3 regions of the Vreelandella gomseomensis genome follow, and region 2 is predicted to be linked to each of the others. Evidence: predicted binding sites of a transcription regulator. Region 2 holds the regulator's gene; each other region holds the start of a gene.
What was found. The regulator FNR, encoded in region 2, switches genes on or off when oxygen is low (the NO sensors DNR and NnrR bind a similar motif). The targets are predictions, from matches to a motif close to TTGATNTANATCAA.
Positions count from the first base shown of each region.

Region 1: QC815_RS14580 (DUF427 domain-containing protein) is a predicted target of FNR. The motif match lies at 1,401-1,414, and genes of this name have one in related genera.
Region 3: QC815_RS05860 (cytochrome ubiquinol oxidase subunit I) is a predicted target of FNR. The motif match lies at 2,287-2,300, and genes of this name have one in related genera.

Region 1 is NZ_JARWAI010000011.1:140,888-146,319, reverse strand. It holds gene QC815_RS14590 (hypothetical protein) at 1-277, opposite strand, end outside; gene QC815_RS14585 (hypothetical protein) at 366-785, opposite strand; gene QC815_RS14580 (DUF427 domain-containing protein) at 980-1,303, opposite strand; gene QC815_RS14575 (DMT family transporter) at 1,523-2,419, opposite strand; gene QC815_RS14570 (LysR family transcriptional regulator) at 2,551-3,492, shown strand; gene QC815_RS14565 (Rpn family recombination-promoting nuclease/putative transposase) at 3,612-4,592, shown strand; gene mmuM (homocysteine S-methyltransferase) at 4,604-5,432, opposite strand, start outside.
Region 2 is NZ_JARWAI010000001.1:363,802-369,233, forward strand. It holds gene glcF (glycolate oxidase subunit GlcF) at 1-177, shown strand, start outside; gene QC815_RS01545 (heme-binding protein) at 255-656, shown strand; tRNA gene QC815_RS01550 (tRNA-Asp) at 784-860, opposite strand; tRNA gene QC815_RS01555 (tRNA-Val) at 930-1,005, opposite strand; tRNA gene QC815_RS01560 (tRNA-Asp) at 1,048-1,124, opposite strand; tRNA gene QC815_RS01565 (tRNA-Asp) at 1,165-1,241, opposite strand; tRNA gene QC815_RS01570 (tRNA-Val) at 1,305-1,380, opposite strand; gene QC815_RS01575 (alpha/beta family hydrolase) at 1,511-2,239, opposite strand; gene hemN (oxygen-independent coproporphyrinogen III oxidase) at 2,366-3,784, shown strand; gene fnr (fumarate/nitrate reduction transcriptional regulator Fnr) at 3,847-4,590, shown strand; gene ttcA (tRNA 2-thiocytidine(32) synthetase TtcA) at 4,587-5,432, opposite strand, start outside.
Region 3 is NZ_JARWAI010000004.1:4,148-9,579, reverse strand. It holds gene QC815_RS05870 (paraquat-inducible protein A) at 1-1,051, opposite strand, end outside; gene QC815_RS05865 (calcium/sodium antiporter) at 1,271-2,245, shown strand; gene QC815_RS05860 (cytochrome ubiquinol oxidase subunit I) at 2,481-3,890, shown strand; gene cydB (cytochrome d ubiquinol oxidase subunit II) at 3,887-4,888, shown strand; gene cydD (thiol reductant ABC exporter subunit CydD) at 4,893-5,432, shown strand, end outside.

The sequences.
Region 1 (5,432 bases), on a different contig from region 2:
ACGACCTTTCTGTCTCAAGACGTAACGAACACTGCCCAAACCGTACAGACTTGCCGCCACTAAGGGGCTTTGTTGCATTTTCACCTAACACAGCCGACAAGGTTGTATGCTGTAGATTCCCTTTTACGGGAATGAGTAGAACACACTCCCTAATATTTTTATCGTCGTTAGCAAGCTCGGCTAGAACCTGCAAGGCAGTCTTTATTGCGGCTCCATCAAATTCGTCGTCAAGAATAACAACTCTTTTCGGATCCATGGGTATATCTTCCTTTTTCATGCGCTAACGCCAGCCAGCATGCGCGGCTAAGAAATGGAGGCGAAGCCGCAATGTAGTAGGCGTCGCCGTGACTGGCCTGGTTAAATTTTTAGCCGTTTCCTGCCATTGTGATGCTTGCAGTGAGAATTCGGCTTACTAAACCAGACGCAGAACTCATTGCCCCTTTCTCTAGGGCTTGGCGTATTTGAGCGCCTAACGTTTCCGACGGTTTTTTCAGAGATTCTGGAACCTTGAGAGCCTCAAGCCCTTTAGGCGAAAGCACCACACCGGAGGCTTCGTGGTGGCACCATTTATTGAGCCAAATATATCCAGCTCTTTCTAGCCAGCTTACCGACTGTGCGTAGACTTCATATTTATCGAGGTATGAAACTCCATCGTCTGTTTCGTCATCCCAGAGCTCGATAGCCAAATCATTGAAGTGAAGATCAGTTGGCACGGGGAAGGTCCCATAAAGCTCACTGAATACAGATGCTACGCATCGATTGAAAAACTCAATATTATCGGTCATATATGATTTAACAGGTATTAGACTGCCCTTCTTATGATTGAGTGAACGTTTCTGCACGTTCATACGACAAATGCAGCCTACAAAATCTACGCTAAGTCATTGATAGGCATAATCACTAATTCCCATTAGGCTGTATATACAAAGTTCGCGCGCCTGCGGCATTTCCCTGAATTTCCGCTCAGGGTCTAGACTCCTCATTCGCTCTCTTCTCCAGCAAACGCCACCCTACCCGCTATCGTTTCCATGCCTTCAATCGGCTGCTCGTAGCTCCAGGCAATGTCTTGGTTGTCGCCCAGCGAGAAATACACCGTGTCGCCTTTAAATGGGCAATGGGTGGTCGTTTCTGAGGGGGTAAGCAAATCCATCCGCACGTCTTCGCGTGGAATGTAACGCCGTGGCGGGTAGCCGGTTTCGCGGAGCTCAAGGGCGTTGGTTGAGTCGGCAAGCAATGTGCCATCAACATGCACCTGCACGCGTTGGCTAACGGGGTGAAGCGTAATGCGGGGTGCCTGTGGCATTAGGTTGTTCCCTGCGGCTTTTTAGCTCTAGTAAAATTAGCCTAGCAGCAAAGTTCGTTGAATCCCATGCTCTTCCCATCACACTTTAGGCGCGAGCATGACCTGGATCATGTGGGTGTGATAACGGCTAAACGTTCGGGTTATCCCCATTCACGAACGAATACAGCTAAATATCAGACCGATACGTCCAGCCCTGATTGGCCCAGCGCGGACAAGCAATTAGCGTTTTTTAAGATTGCTTCCTGTTCTGCTTGCCTGAGTGGTCATGATCAGGCCGATTACGATCAGCGCTACCCCAATGAAATCCTCCACACGCAACGGCTCCCCTAGTATTAGATAAGCGAGTAGTACGCCGAAGAACGGATTAAGAAGGTGATAGCTCGACGCCGTGGAGGCGCCGCTAAGTCGAATCAGCACAAGCCAGAGGCTCATGCCGCCGATGGTGACGACAAGTACCAGATGTGTCATCGCTACTATGGAAGCGGTAGAAGGCACGGTAAGCGGCTGCCCAAACGCCATTGCCATGGGGAGAAGTGCGATAGCGCCAGCAATGGATTGCCAGAAATTGGCCTGTAAGATGGGAAGGCCTGCGCCTTGGCCTCGAAAGAAAACAGTGCCACTGGCAAAGGCGAGCATGCCACCGGTTGCCATCAGTATGCCCCATACATCCACCGGCATGCCGCTAGCAACGCCAGAGATAACCACTACCCCCACTAGGCCCAGCGCGGCGCCGAGCAGCTTCATTGGGGAAAGCGGTTCTACGCCCCACCATGCGGATAGCAAGCTGGTGGCCAGCGGTGCGCAGCTGACAATCACAATAACGACCTGGGGGCGAACCGTCTGCAAGGCGGCAAAGCTCAGCCCCAGGTAAAGGGCGTTGTTAAGAACGCCGAGCAGCAATCCGCGCCGGATAGCGATGCGATCCCCATGGGTTGTCCACCGGAAGCCGCCGCAGCTAAGGCAAAGGGGCAGCATCAGTATCGCACTCAACAAGAACCGGAGTGTAAGCAGCGTAAAGGGATCAAAATCCGTCAGCGCAATGGCGCCGGCGATAAATGCCGAACTCCAAACGATACTGAAAATGACCACCAAACCGGTTAACGCGAAATGGTTCATGTCTCCCCCCAGAAGCTCCCGCTGGCTTTTCATCACTACGTAATAGAGGGTGCATGGGAGTTAGGTGCAGTGGAAATTAATTATTAACCCACCATAATTAGATAAATTAATGTTTAGCATGGAGATAAAGCGTGTTTGATTGCCAACCCTCCCCCTTGGGCGATAGGCGGGTCACCCTGGAGCACCTGCGCGCTTTTGTGCTGTTAGCCGAAGGCAATGGTTTTCAGCAGGCAGGGCTTCAGCTATTCCGCAGCCAGTCGGCGGTCACCCAAAGCCTGAAACGGCTGGAGGAAATACTGGGCTGCAAGTTACTGGAACGTCGCCAAGGCCATATCCTGGGCTTGACGTCAGAGGGTGAGCGTTTTCTACCCGCTGCCAATGAAATACTCGCCCGTACCTCAGAGGCAGTGAGCGCTATGCAGCAACCGGAGATTTCAGGTCGCCTGCTGATTGGCGTTCCTGATGATTTCAAGGTGGTGGATCTGCATGGGGCTATTTCCCGCTGCGCCGAGCTAAACCGCAATCTGCGCCTGGAAGTCGTCTCTGCTCTCTCCTCGCAACTGCTCCACCAGCTCGATCACAGCGGCCTTGATCTCGCTATTTTTAAGTGTGTAGGTGACTTCACCCCAAGCGACCAGCGCTGGCAGTGTCATCGGCTGCGCCGAGAGCCTCTCCATTGGGTGGCCGCCCAACGGCATGATTTTAACGGCATGTCTGATATACCGCTTGTTATCTTTCCTGATGGCTGTTGCTACAGACGCGCAGCGCTGGCTACCTTGGATCAGCACCAGAAACACGGCTATAGCGCCTATACCAGCGCCTCCTATGACAATATTCGTGCTGCTGTTTCGGCAGGTCTCGGCATTGGTGTACTTCCCGCCAGTGCGCTGGCTGAAGACCACATCATTCTTGGCAACAAAGAAGGGTTTCCGGAGCTGCCGATGGTGGAACTCGTGATGGTTCAGGCATCACAAAAGCGTGCCACCCAACAGTTGGCCGACTTCCTTACGCTTTCGTCGTCGATGAAATCACAATATGTTAGCACTCCCCTAGCCGATGCTACCTCGCCCTGATACGGGTATCGGTTGACGCCAACCCTGCAATAGTTGCTTGTCTGTACACCGCTATTTATTCTTAGAAATGCTGTTTTTTTGCGGTGCTATCCCGCTATCACATTGAACAAGGAGCGCGCATGGTAGACACCTTCCACCATCACCATGATACTGGCTACAAGGAACTGTTTAGCTACCCAGAGTTTGTGCAGCAGTTGATTGAAGGCTTTGCGCCTAGAGAGATTGCTAAGCTGATGGATTTCTCCACGCTGAGAAGCCACAGCGGCAACTACATTACGCCGCTGTTTGAGGAGAAGATTGAGGATGTGGTGTGGTCGGTTGAAGTGACCTGGGAAGGCGTCACCCAGCGAGTGTTTCTCTACATACTGCTGGAGTTTCAGTCCTCGGTGGATCGCACCATGCCCATCCGGTTGCTGCACTACGCCGCCTGTTTCTATAGCGAACTACTCAAGCAGAAGGTCATCACGCCCGGCCAAGGCTTGCCACCCGTGTTTCCGGTGGTGTTGTATAACGGCTCGGAGCGCTGGACGGCTCCGCTGGACATCTTCGAGATGATCACCCCGGAACCGCCCGACTTTCTAAAGATTTATCAGCCCCATCTACGCTATTACCTAGTCGATGAAGGGCGCTATACTAATCAACAGCTAGGCTTGGTTCAGACACCGCTCAGTGGTGTGTTCAGCGTCGAAAATGCAGGAGAGAGCTGGGAAACCCTGCAGCGAGCCGTTGATCGTATTGTGGCCATCATACAAGCTGACCCGAACAAAGAACGCATTGATAAGGTCATCACGCGCTGGATCAAGCGTCACCTGCAACGGCTTGGAGCAGAGGTGAATCTGGAGCAGCTCAACAGTTTGGTGGAGGATAAAGACATGTTGGCAGAAAATTTAGAAAATCTGGTGCAAAAAGAGCGCCAACAAGGACGTCAGGAAGGACGGCAGGAAGGACGGCAGGAAGCTGAGCAGCGTGCTTTGGAAAGCAAACGCAACGCGGCCCGCAAACTTATCGCTCGCACCGAAATGGATGATCAAATGATCGCGGATATCGAAGAACTGCCCGTCGAAGAGGTGGAAAGGTTACGGGCAGAGACTCAGCATTAAGGTCTACTAAACTAGCGCGACCGCCGCCACTCAGCCAGCGCCTTAATATCCTCCGGCGTCGTCCGGCAGCATCCGCCAATACCTGATGCACCTGCTGCCAACCAGTGTTCAATCCCTTGTGCCAACCCGGAAAGATCGCCAGCGTTATGATCGCAGTTGGCTGGGTGCCAGGTTTTGGTCACCGCATCGTACACTTCCCCGGAGTTTGGATACACCAACACCGGCAGATCGCACTCACGGCGCATTTCCTCAATCAGCGATTCGATATGGGTCAACGCTGTGCAGTTCACACCGATGGCCGCTACACCTGGGCAGTTGGCCAGGGCTCTCGCACACTCCTCGATCGGCGTGCCATCGCTGATATGTTGGCCATCCTTCGCCGAGAAAGTGATCCAGGCCTGCACGCCTGGGTGCTCAGCCAGCAAATCGGTGATCGCCAGCGCTTCTTCCAATGAAGGCAGGGTTTCAGCGGCCAGTAAATCCGCCCCCGCCGCCAGCAAGAGTTCAAAACGCTCACGGTGAAATTCAACCAATCCAGCGCGATCCAGGTCATAGCCGCCTCGGTATTCACTGCCGTCCGCCAGATACGCGCCATAAGGGCCGACGGATGCGGCTACCAGTGGTTTGGGTCGGTCGGTCTGGCCGGGCTGCCAGACCGCATCCCGCGCTTGCTGCGCCAGCGTAACCGATAACTGAATCAACGCCCGCGCCTCTTCTGCCGTCATCCCTGCCTGCATAAAACCGGGGACCGTGGCCTGATAGCTGGCGGTAATCGCACAGTCGGCCCCGGCTTCGAAGTAAGCCTGATGCACCTGACGAATTTTCTCCGGGGCCTGCGCC
Region 2 (5,432 bases):
TCGATCACTCAGCCGGAACTTGCCACTCAACTGCGCGACAACAAACTCAACGCGCTGGAAGCGGGCAACCCCGAAATGATCGTCACCGCGAACATTGGCTGCCAGACTCACCTTGCCGGTGCCAACCGCACGCCGGTTCGCCACTGGATGGAAATCGTCGACGCTGCGCTACACTAGGCACCGTTAACCCGGCCCATAGTCGCCCGGTGCGGCATGGGCTTTCTTACGTTAGAACCGCAAAAAAGGACCCCTTGATGCAAACCAAAGCGATCTTGTCCCAAGCCGACGTGATGAACGTCCTTGATGCCGCCCAGAAAGAAGCCGACAGCAACGGCTGGGCGGTGACCATCGCCGTCGCCGACGATGGCGGTCATCTGCTGGCGCTGCGCCGCCTGGACGGCGCTGCCCCCTTCAGCGCCGACGTCGCCACCCAGAAGGCACGTAGCGCCGCTGTCGGCCGCAAGGAGACCCAGGTCTTTGAAGAGATGATCAACGGTGGCCGCACGGCGTTCGTTTCCGCGCCGCTGCAGGGGCTGCTCTCCGGCGGCGTGCCAATCATTGTCGATGGCCATGTGGTAGGCTCGGTCGGCATTTCCGGCGTCAAGCCAGACCAGGACGTTCAGGTCGCCAAGGCCGGCGTCAGCGCGATTGGCTGAGCTGGTAAACGCTACGCATACGAAAAACCCCGGATCATTGATCCGGGGTTTTGAATTCGTTCGGTATAAAACCGATGACTTTCTATGATGCTGATGAAAACTTGATGTCAGGATGAAACATGCTAGATGGCGGACCGGACGAGACTCGAACTCGCGACCTCCGGCGTGACAGGCCGGCATTCTAACCAACTGAACTACCGGTCCACGGTATAGCACTTCATTTATCAAAGTATTGCATCATTTCCATTCAATCACGACCGAGTCGCTTTTAAATGGTGGGTGGTACTGGGTTCGAACCAGTGACCCCCAGCTTGTAAGGCTGGTGCTCTCCCAACTGAGCTAACCACCCTAACGGTTGGCAAACCAACACTTCTACACAGCATGTTCATCGTGGCGGACCGGACGAGACTCGAACTCGCGACCTCCGGCGTGACAGGCCGGCATTCTAACCAACTGAACTACCGGTCCACATTCGATAAAGCGTGAAAACGGATTCGTGAAGCGACGATGGCGGACCGGACGAGACTCGAACTCGCGACCTCCGGCGTGACAGGCCGGCATTCTAACCAACTGAACTACCGGTCCGCTATATCGTGATGCTAACGCTATGCGTCTTCATTACTGCGACGTTTCCAGGCCATCTTGCGATGGTGGGTGGTACTGGGTTCGAACCAGTGACCCCCAGCTTGTAAGGCTGGTGCTCTCCCAACTGAGCTAACCACCCGCTGGTCACGTGGCGCTGCATTCTACAGTAGATACGAAGGAAGTCAACACGCTACGTTCAAATACTGTGATCAAATACGCGTTCGTGTACCTGACTCACCACATGATTCAAACGCACGCCTGACTGACGCCTAACTGCAGCTCTGAGCGCGGACGAAGGATGCCCCAAGAGCGGCGGCTTCGTCAATCAAAATCGTCTGATTGAGCCCCGATGCACGACGCGGCTTGAAGTCGTGATCGCCATCAGACAGCCACGCCACCTCAAGGCAGGCGGGCAGCGGATACGTTGCGACCTCTTCGCGCGTGCCGAACGGGTCTCGCTCGCCCTGGAGGATCAACGACGGTGCGTGCACGCCGGGCCAGTGCGCCAGACGCAGCTTGTCGGGCGCCTTGGGCGGGTGAAAGGGGTAGCCGGCAAGCACCAGCCCGGGGCAAGACTGCCCGCTTGCCAGCATGCTCGCCGCGCGGCCACCCATCGACTTGCCGCCGAGCCACAGTGGCGTTGCCGTCAACGGGGCCAGGCAGGCATACCAGTTCGCCAGCTCCTCCACGGTGCGGGCAATCGCCGGCGGCGGGCGGCGCTTGCCCGTTGCCTGAATCTGCTGCATGTAGCCAAAATCAAAGGTGATGACCTGAAGCCCCTGATCCGCAAGGGCGCCGGCAAACTGCTGCATGAACGCCGAGCGATGCCCGGCACCGGCGCCGTGCGCCAGCAACAGGCTGCCATGCGTGGCCTGGCCATACAGCCGGAGCGGCCCCAGCCCCGCCACCTGGAAACAGCCGTTGGCCTGCCGGGCGACCACCTCGGCCAGTGTCTGCCTATCGATGCTTGTTTCTTCCGGCCAATGGCTTTCCACGATGCGGTCTCCGATGTGTTTGGCTGAATGTACCGGCAGCGACCGGCGCTGCTTTTATTGACGTGGCTCAACACGGCCGTGAAGGGCAGCCGCTACCCTGGCGACAAGCCTTTAACCTGGATCGAGCCCATGCCAACGACCATCCATGATGCGGTGACTGACAGCGCCTCGAACGCTGCAGCGTGGGGCGATGCGCTACTCCAGCGTTACGCCACCAGCGGCCCCCGCTACACGTCTTACCCGACCGCCCTGTCTTTCAATGAAGCGTTTACGGCCGACGACGTTACCGACGCCCTGGCGCGCAGCAACGACGCTCAACGGGCGCTGTCGCTGTATGTGCATATTCCGTTCTGTCGCAAGATCTGCTTCTATTGTGCCTGCAACAAGATCGCCACCAAGAACACTGATCTTGCCGAACCTTACCTGGCCCGCCTCGACCGCGAAATGGCGCTGACCGCACAGCACATTGATACCCGGCGGCCGGTCAAGCAGCTGCACTGGGGCGGCGGCACGCCAACCTTCTTGACGCTTGACCAGATGAGCGGGCTGATCGACCGCCTTGACGCCCGCTTCGGCCTGTCAAGCGATCCCGAGCGCGACTACGCCATTGAGATCGACCCGCGCGAAGCCGATGTATTGACCCTGCGTCACCTGCAGTCGCTGGGCTTCAACCGCTTGAGCCTCGGCGTTCAGGACCTTGACCCCCGGGTACAGCGCGCGATCAATCGCAGCCAGCCGAAGGTACTCACCGAAACGCTGATGGACGAAGCCCAGCGACTGGGCTTTCGCTCGCTCAACCTGGATCTTATCTACGGCCTGCCGCAGCAGACGGCAGACAGTTTTGCACAGACGCTTCATCAGGTCATCGAACTGAACCCGGCGCGGCTGTCGGTGTTCAACTACGCCCACCTTCCAGAGCGTTTCCCGCCCCAACGGCGCATTCGCCAGGAGGAGCTGCCCGATGCCGACGAGAAGCTGACCATGCTGCGCGTCACCATCGACATGCTCACCGCCGCCGGCTATGTGCATATCGGCATGGATCATTTTGCCCGGCCGGACGACAGCCTGGCCCTTGCCCAGCAAAACGGCACTCTACAACGCAATTTCCAGGGCTATTCGAGCCACGCCCAGTGCGACCTGATTGGCCTGGGCGTATCGGCCATTTCACGCCTGGAAGACAGCTACGCGCAAAACGCAAGCGTCCTCGCCGACTACGAAACGGCTCTTGACCAGGGCCGGCTCGCCACCCGGCGGGGCGTGCGTCTCAGCCGCGACGACCGTATCCGACGCGACGCCATCGAGCGGCTGATGTGCGACATGCGCCTGGATCTGGCGGCGCTCGGCGAGCGCTGGCAGATCGATCCTCAGGAGTATTTCAAGGCAGCGCTGGTCGCCCTTGACCAGGCGCAGCAGGACGGGCTGGCTACTCTTCGCCATCAGGTCATCACCGTTACCCCCGTTGGGCGACTGCTGGTACGTCATCTGGCCATGGCGTTTGACGCACACTTGCCGGCTCAGGGGAACCGGCGATACTCGAAGATTATTTAGCGGTTGTTAAGCATGCCCCCCGATTACATAATGGAAGGACGCGTTCCCTGATGGAGACCTGTATGCCGGAACCTACGCGTCATCGGCGAGCCGTATGGCACGAAGCGCGCTGCCAGACCTGCAGCCTCAGCTCCCTGTGCCTGCCGCTGGCACTGGAACTGGAGGACATGGATCAGTTTGATGCAATCATCCGACGGCGAACGCCGCTCAAGAAAGGCGAGCACCTGTTCCACCAGGGCGATGACTTTACCAGCGTCTATGCGGTGCGCTCGGGAAGCCTCAAGCAGGTCACCACCGAAGGCGGCGGTAACGATCAGCTGACCAATTTCTACCTGCCAAGCGAATTGGTGGGGCTGGATGCGATTGACGAGCCGCATTATCCCGGCAGCGCGATTGCCCTGGAAACTACCACGGTGTGTGAAATTCCTTTCGACCGGCTGGATCAGCTGTCGGAAAAGCTGCCGGAGTTACGCGGCCAGCTGTACCGCAGCATGAGCAAGGAGCTGCGCAACGACCGGCGCATGATGCGGCTGCTGTCGCGCAAAACCGCCGACCAGCGGCTGGCAAGCTTTCTGATCACGCTTTCCGACCGCTTCCGTCGCCGCGGCTACTCCCCGTACAGCTTTCGCCTGTCGATGCCCAGAGCCGACATCGGCAACTACCTGGGGCTCGCCGTGGAGACCGTCAGCCGGATTGTCAGCCGCTTCCAGTCGCAGTCGCTGGTAGCCGTCTCGGGCCGCGAGGTACAGATCCTCGACATGGCCAGACTACAGCAGCTGGCCGAGGAGGAAAGCCCAGCCGCCTAACCGACGTTGAGCGCCTGAATACGCCCCGCCATCAGCTCTGTCTGCTTGGCTTCCAGGCCGGCGAAGTCGAACAGGTCGCGGTCGGCGAGCTGCGAGGGCGCAACGTTGGTCACGGCCTTGAACATGCTTTCCAGACGGCCGGGGTGGTGTTTGTCCCAATCGGCCAGCATGTCCTTGACGACCTGCCGCTGCAGGTTGGGCTGCGAGCCGCACAAATTGCAGGGAATGATCGGGAACGCCATCGCCTGGGCGTACTCGGCAATGTCCGCTTCCTTGCAGTAGGCCAGCGGACGGATGACGATATTCCTGCCGTCGTCGGAAAGCAGCTTGGGCGGCATCGACTTCAGCGTGCCGCCGAAAAACATGTTCAAGAACAGCGTCTCGAGAATATCTTCCCGATGGTGGCCCAGGGCAACCTTGGTGGCGCCGATCTCTTCGGCAAACCCGTACAGCGACCCGCGGCGCAAACGCGAACACAGCGCGCAGGTGGTCTTGCCTTCCGGGGTCTTCTCTTTCACCACCGAGTAGGTATCGCGCTCCAGGATATGGTAGTCCACCCCGCGTTCCTCAAGGTAGGCGGGCAGGACATGTTCGGGAAAGCCCGGCTGCTTCTGATCCATGTTGACGGCGATCAGTGAAAAATTCACCGGCGCGTTGCGCTGCAGGCTGAGCAGCATCTCCAGCATGGTATAGCTGTCTTTGCCGCCGCTTAAACACACCATGACGCGGTCGCCCTCGTCGATCATGCGATAGTCGATGATCGCGTTGCCCACGTCTCGGCGCAGCCGCTTCTGCAGCTTGTTGAACTCACGCTTGCGCTTGGCATCGCGATGTTCCGCTTC
Region 3 (5,432 bases), on a different contig from region 2:
TTGCGAATAGCTTGCCGACGGGGACAATGATGCTGGCTACAAAGATAATCGCGGCAATGGGCCAGGACCCGCCCTGAATGAGTTCGACGATACCGCCCACGATCGTCGATGGCGAGCTATTGCCCAAGCTTGTGGTGGTCATGATGGGGTAAATATTGGCAGGGATGTACATCACCGTCGCAGCGGTGAGGAGCGCCCAGGTACGCTGGACGCTATGGGGCAGCCGAGGGTGCAGCCGCTCATGGCAGCGCACGCAATGCTGTTTCCCGCTCGGGGACAGCCGGTTGATCAGTCCGCAGGTGGGGCAACTGGTGAGTTGTTGGGCCGCGGCCGACATGCCGGTCTGGGTGCCCTCCGGAGCAAGCGGCTCGCCTTCGAGGGCAAACCACATCCAGTCGGCATCGATGGACTGGATGGTCATCAATAACAGGATGGCAAAAGCGCAATAGGCCCAGAATGAAAGTCCCAGCTCGATATCGGCCAGCCCGGCGACCTTGATCAGGCTGACCAGGGCGCCAATGATGAACACGTCGGCCATCATCCAGGGCGTCAGGTGGCTAAGTGATCGCGCCGTCGAGCGGCTGAAGGGCAGGGGATCGTTGCGTAACAGACCGAACTGCAACCATAAAGTGCCGAGCAGGTAGACGGCAGGCAGTACGACGATGGTCATGATGACGCCAATGGCGACCACGGGCTGATGAAAGGCAATCAGCGTACTGGCCGTCTCGGAAAGCTCGATACGATTGCTCACGCCGCTGTAGCTGAAGCTCACAAACGGATAGGACACGGCCAGCAGTAGGGCGACCAGGGAGGCGATAGCCAGCGCCATGCTTCGCTGAGCAGGGTAGCGGTTACGCTTTACAAGCACATGCGAACAGCGCGGGCAGCTTGCTTTCTCGCCGGACTTGAGCGGCGGTAGTGCCGATACCCAGTCGCACTCATGGCAGGCACGCAGACGCCGCCGCTGGGTGCGGGTCTCGGGGGGCTGCTGGTCAACCAGGGGAGCGTTGACAGTCAGCGTGGGGCGTTTAGGAAGCCAGTGCTGTGACAAGTGGTGTTCTCGCTGACGTGGGTAAGTAAAGCACTACCTGTCGGTGATAAGTCTGTCAAACGGCGGGTAAAATCGGTGCGTCCACGATGACATTGAGGTTGACCCGTCACGATGAATGGACAATGATCGCCGCGGCCTGTATCGGGCCGTTCCAACCGATGGCATGCAATCGCTGCGCTTGCATGACCATCTTTGCACTATGCCAATATAGGGAACCTTATGTTACTTCCTCTCATCGCTGTTGTCGTTGGTTTGGTTTTGCTGATCTGGAGCGCCGAGAAGTTTATTGACGGCGCGGCGGCAACCTCCCGCTGGCTGGGGCTGTCGCCACTGCTGATCGGCATGCTGGTCATCGGCTTCGGTACTTCGGCGCCGGAAATGATGGTGTCGGTGCTTGCTGCCATGCAGGGCAATCCGGGCTTGGCGGTGGGTAACGCCTACGGGTCGAACATCGCCAATATTGGCCTGGTGCTGGGCTTCGTTGCCTTGCTGGCGCCCCTGGCGGTTCACTCAGGGGTCATTCGCAAGGAGATTCCCCTGCTGCTGGTGGTGATGCTGGTGACTGGGTTGATGCTTTACGACGGCTGGGTTGCCCGCTGGGAAGCCGTGTGTCTACTGCTTGCGCTGGTGATATTCATCGTTGTCAGCATAGTGCGCTCGCGAGGCCAGCAGGACGATGCGCTTATCTCTGAAGTGGCCGAAACCCTGGATAGCAAGCCCATGTCCCGTGGCACCGCTATCATGTGGACGCTGGTTGGCCTGGTATTGCTGATCGCCAGCTCGCGGCTGCTGGTCTGGGGCGCCGTGGAGATCGCCGTGCGCTTTGGCGTCAGCGATCTGATCATTGGCCTGACCGTCGTGGCCATCGGCACCTCCCTGCCCGAGTTGGCCTCGTCGATTACCGCGCTGCGCCGCAATGAGCATGACATGGTGCTGGGCAATGTGGTGGGGTCGAACCTGTTCAACAGCCTCGCCGTGGTCGGTTTGGCGGGCGTTATCGCCCCGATTGAAACCGGTCAGGAAGTGCTTCAGCGTGACTGGAGCGTCATGCTTGTCATGACCGTGCTGATGATGCTGTTTGCGTTTTCCTGGCGAGGTCGCCCGCGGCGCATCAATCGCTTTGAAGGCGCTGGCCTGCTGACGATGTTCATTGCCTACACGGGGTACATGGTAAGCGTGGTGGTGTTGGCGTAAGTTACTCAGTTGTTTAGGAAACACCCGTCATTCGTCAAAAATTGATCTGCGTCAACGGGACACAGGTAAATACGCAAACGTATGCCGCATACGAGGCGTCTAAGCTGTAAACTGAAGGGGTTGGTAACCAATAAGCTTAGTATCCACAAGAATAAAGCGTGACCGATAGCGGCTCAACTAAGCTTGTTACACGCCCTCGCAAGAGGGGAGTTCAATCAGGCCTCAGGAGCGTATTATGGAGCTCGATCCGCTGTTACTTTCGCGAATACAGTTCGCGTTTGTTGTTTGCTTTCACGCTATCTTCCCCGTGTTCACGATCGGTCTGGCGTCTTATATCGCCGTGCTGCACGGCCTGTTCTACAAAACGGACAATCAGGCCTGGGATCGTCTGGCACAGTTCTGGACCAAGGTGTTTGCCGTCGTGTTCGGCATGGGCGTGGTAACCGGCATCGTGATGTCGTTCCAGTTTGGCACCAACTGGAGCAACTTCTCGTTTGCCACGTCCAACTTCCTCGGGCCCGTGCTGAGCTACGAAGTGGTCACGGCTTTCTTTCTGGAAGCGGCCTTCCTCGGTGTCTTGCTTTTTGGCCGTGGCAAGGTCCCTGAAGGGGTTCACCTGTTTGCCGCGATCATGGTGGCAGTGGGCACCTTCATCTCGTCGTTCTGGATACTGTCTGCCAATAGCTGGATGCAGACGCCTGCCGGCTATGAAATGATCGACGGTCGTTTCCATATCACTTCCTGGATGGCGGCCATCTTCAACCCATCCTTCTGGTATCGCTTTGCCCATATGGGGATGGCGTCCTTCCTGACCGGCGGTTTCGTGGTAGCGGGTGTCAGTGCCTGGTTCCTGCTGCGTCATCGCGACGTAGAGGCGAATAAAAAAGCGCTCTCGATGTGCCTGTGGCTGCTTTTGTTCCTGGCGCCTGCGCAGGCCGTCATCGGTGACTTCCACGGGCTGAATACCCTCGAGCATCAGCCGACGAAAGTGGCGGCTATGGAAGGCAACTGGGAAACCAGTTCCAACGTACCGCTTCTGCTGTTCGCGCTCCCCGACCAAGAAGCCCAGAGCAATCGCTTTGAAATCGGCATTCCCAGCCTGGCAAGTATCGTGCTCACGCACAGCGCCGACGGTGAAGTTCCCGGCGTCACCGAGATGGCCCCGGATGAACAGCCCCCGGTGGCGCTGGTGTTCTGGTCATTCCGCGTGATGGTGGCGATCGGCATGCTGATGATCGGCGTTGCGATCGCAGGGCTGTTGTTGCGCCGGAAGGGGCGCGTCTTCCAGTCGCCGCTCTATCTCAAGACGCTGGTGGGCATGATCGTGTCGCCTTTCCTCGCCGTGCTTGCCGGCTGGGTAGTGACCGAATCCGGGCGTGCGCCCTGGCTGGTGTACGGCGTCATGACCCATGCCCAGGGGCTGACGCCTTCGCTCACCGGGGGGATGGCGCTCTTTACCCTGATTGGATACGTCGCGGTATATACCGTCGTGTTCTGGGTAGGTGTCTACTACCTTACTCGCGTGGTGCGTAACGGCATGATTCCAGATACTGCGGAAGTAAGCGGTGAAGTTGAGCGGGCAAAACGGCCTTTCTCAGCGGCCCATACGCCGTTCGACGGAGATTTTGAAGGAGCGAGCAAATGATCAGCCTTGACCTTGCAATCATCTGGGCCGGCATTATCGGGTTCGGCGTTATCATGTACGTGATCATGGACGGCTTCGATTTGGGGCTGGGGATCCTGTTTCCCTTTGCGCCCGACGACGAGTCCCGTGATGTGATGATGAACTCGGTCGCGCCGGTGTGGGACGGTAATGAAACCTGGCTGGTCCTTGGCGGTGCCGGACTGCTGGGCGCCTTCCCTCTGGTTTACTCGGTATTCCTGCCGGCGCTTTATATCGGGGTATTTTTGATGCTGGCGGGATTGATTTTCCGCGGTATCTCGTTTGAATTCCGTTTCAAGTCCAAGAGAAACCGCCATTGGTGGAACCGGGCATTTTGCGGTGGGTCGGCGGTTGCGGCCTTCGCTCAGGGGGCCGTGGTCGGTGCCTACATCCAGGGCTTTGCCGTTGAAGACTTTGTCTATGTGGGCGGCGCCCTCGACTGGCTCACGCCGTTCACCGTGCTGACCGGTTTGGGCTTGATGGCAGGCTATGCCCTCTTGGGGGCCACCTGGTTGATCCTCAAGTCGGAAGGCTATATCCAGCAGTGGGCCTATCGGATCACACCCAAGCTGTTGGTGGCGGTACTGGTCGTATTTGGCATCGTCAGCCTGTGGACGCCGCTGGTAAGCCCGGAAGTGCGCGATCGGTGGCTCAGTCAGATCCATCTGATCTGGGTGTTCCCGATCCTTGGCATGGTGTGTGCTTATGTCCTCTATCGGGCCGTCAAGCGCCAAGAAGAAGGTCTGCCGTTTGTCGCCTCGTTAGGGTTGTTCATCTTTACCTACCTGGGGCTGATCGCGAGCAAGTGGCCGGTCATCGTGCCGCCCAACTACACGATCTGGGATGCCTCCTCGGCACCCGAGTCGCAGCTCTTCCTGCTCATCGGCGTGCTGTTTGTGATACCCATCGTGCTGGCCTACACGGCATGGACGTACTGGGTATTCCGCGGCAAGGTACGTGTTGGAGAGGGCTATCATTGAGCCCATGACCTCGACATCTGAGCAAAACGGGTTAACGCCGCGCCGCTGGTTGCAGTCGCTTGCATCGTTGGAACGCAAGCGACTGAGGGGCGCGGCGTTCCTCGGTAGTCTGGCGGGGTTTCAGACCGTTTTCATTGTCACGGGCCTTGCGTGGTTGATCGATCAGTTGGTGGTGCATGACCGCGCTCCTCGTGATTTATCGGTAGTCTTCATTCTGTTGGCCGTCGCCGTTGTAGCAAGAGCGCTTTGCCAATGGGGCTCCGAGCGCTTGAGCCTGGATGCCAGTCTGCGCATCCGGCGTCACGCACGTTCACAGCTGCTGGACAAGGTCGCGGCGTTAGGGCCTGTCTGGTTGACCTCTCAGCAAAGTGGCGCCATCGCCGCCCAGGCCGTCGAGCATGTTGACGCCCTGGATGGCTATTTTGCGCGCTTCCATCCGCAAATGCGGATTACCGTATGGGTGCCGTTGGTCATCCTGGCGGTGGTGGTCTCGCTGGATTACCTGGCGGCCATTTTTCTACTGCTGGCGGCGCCGCTGATACCC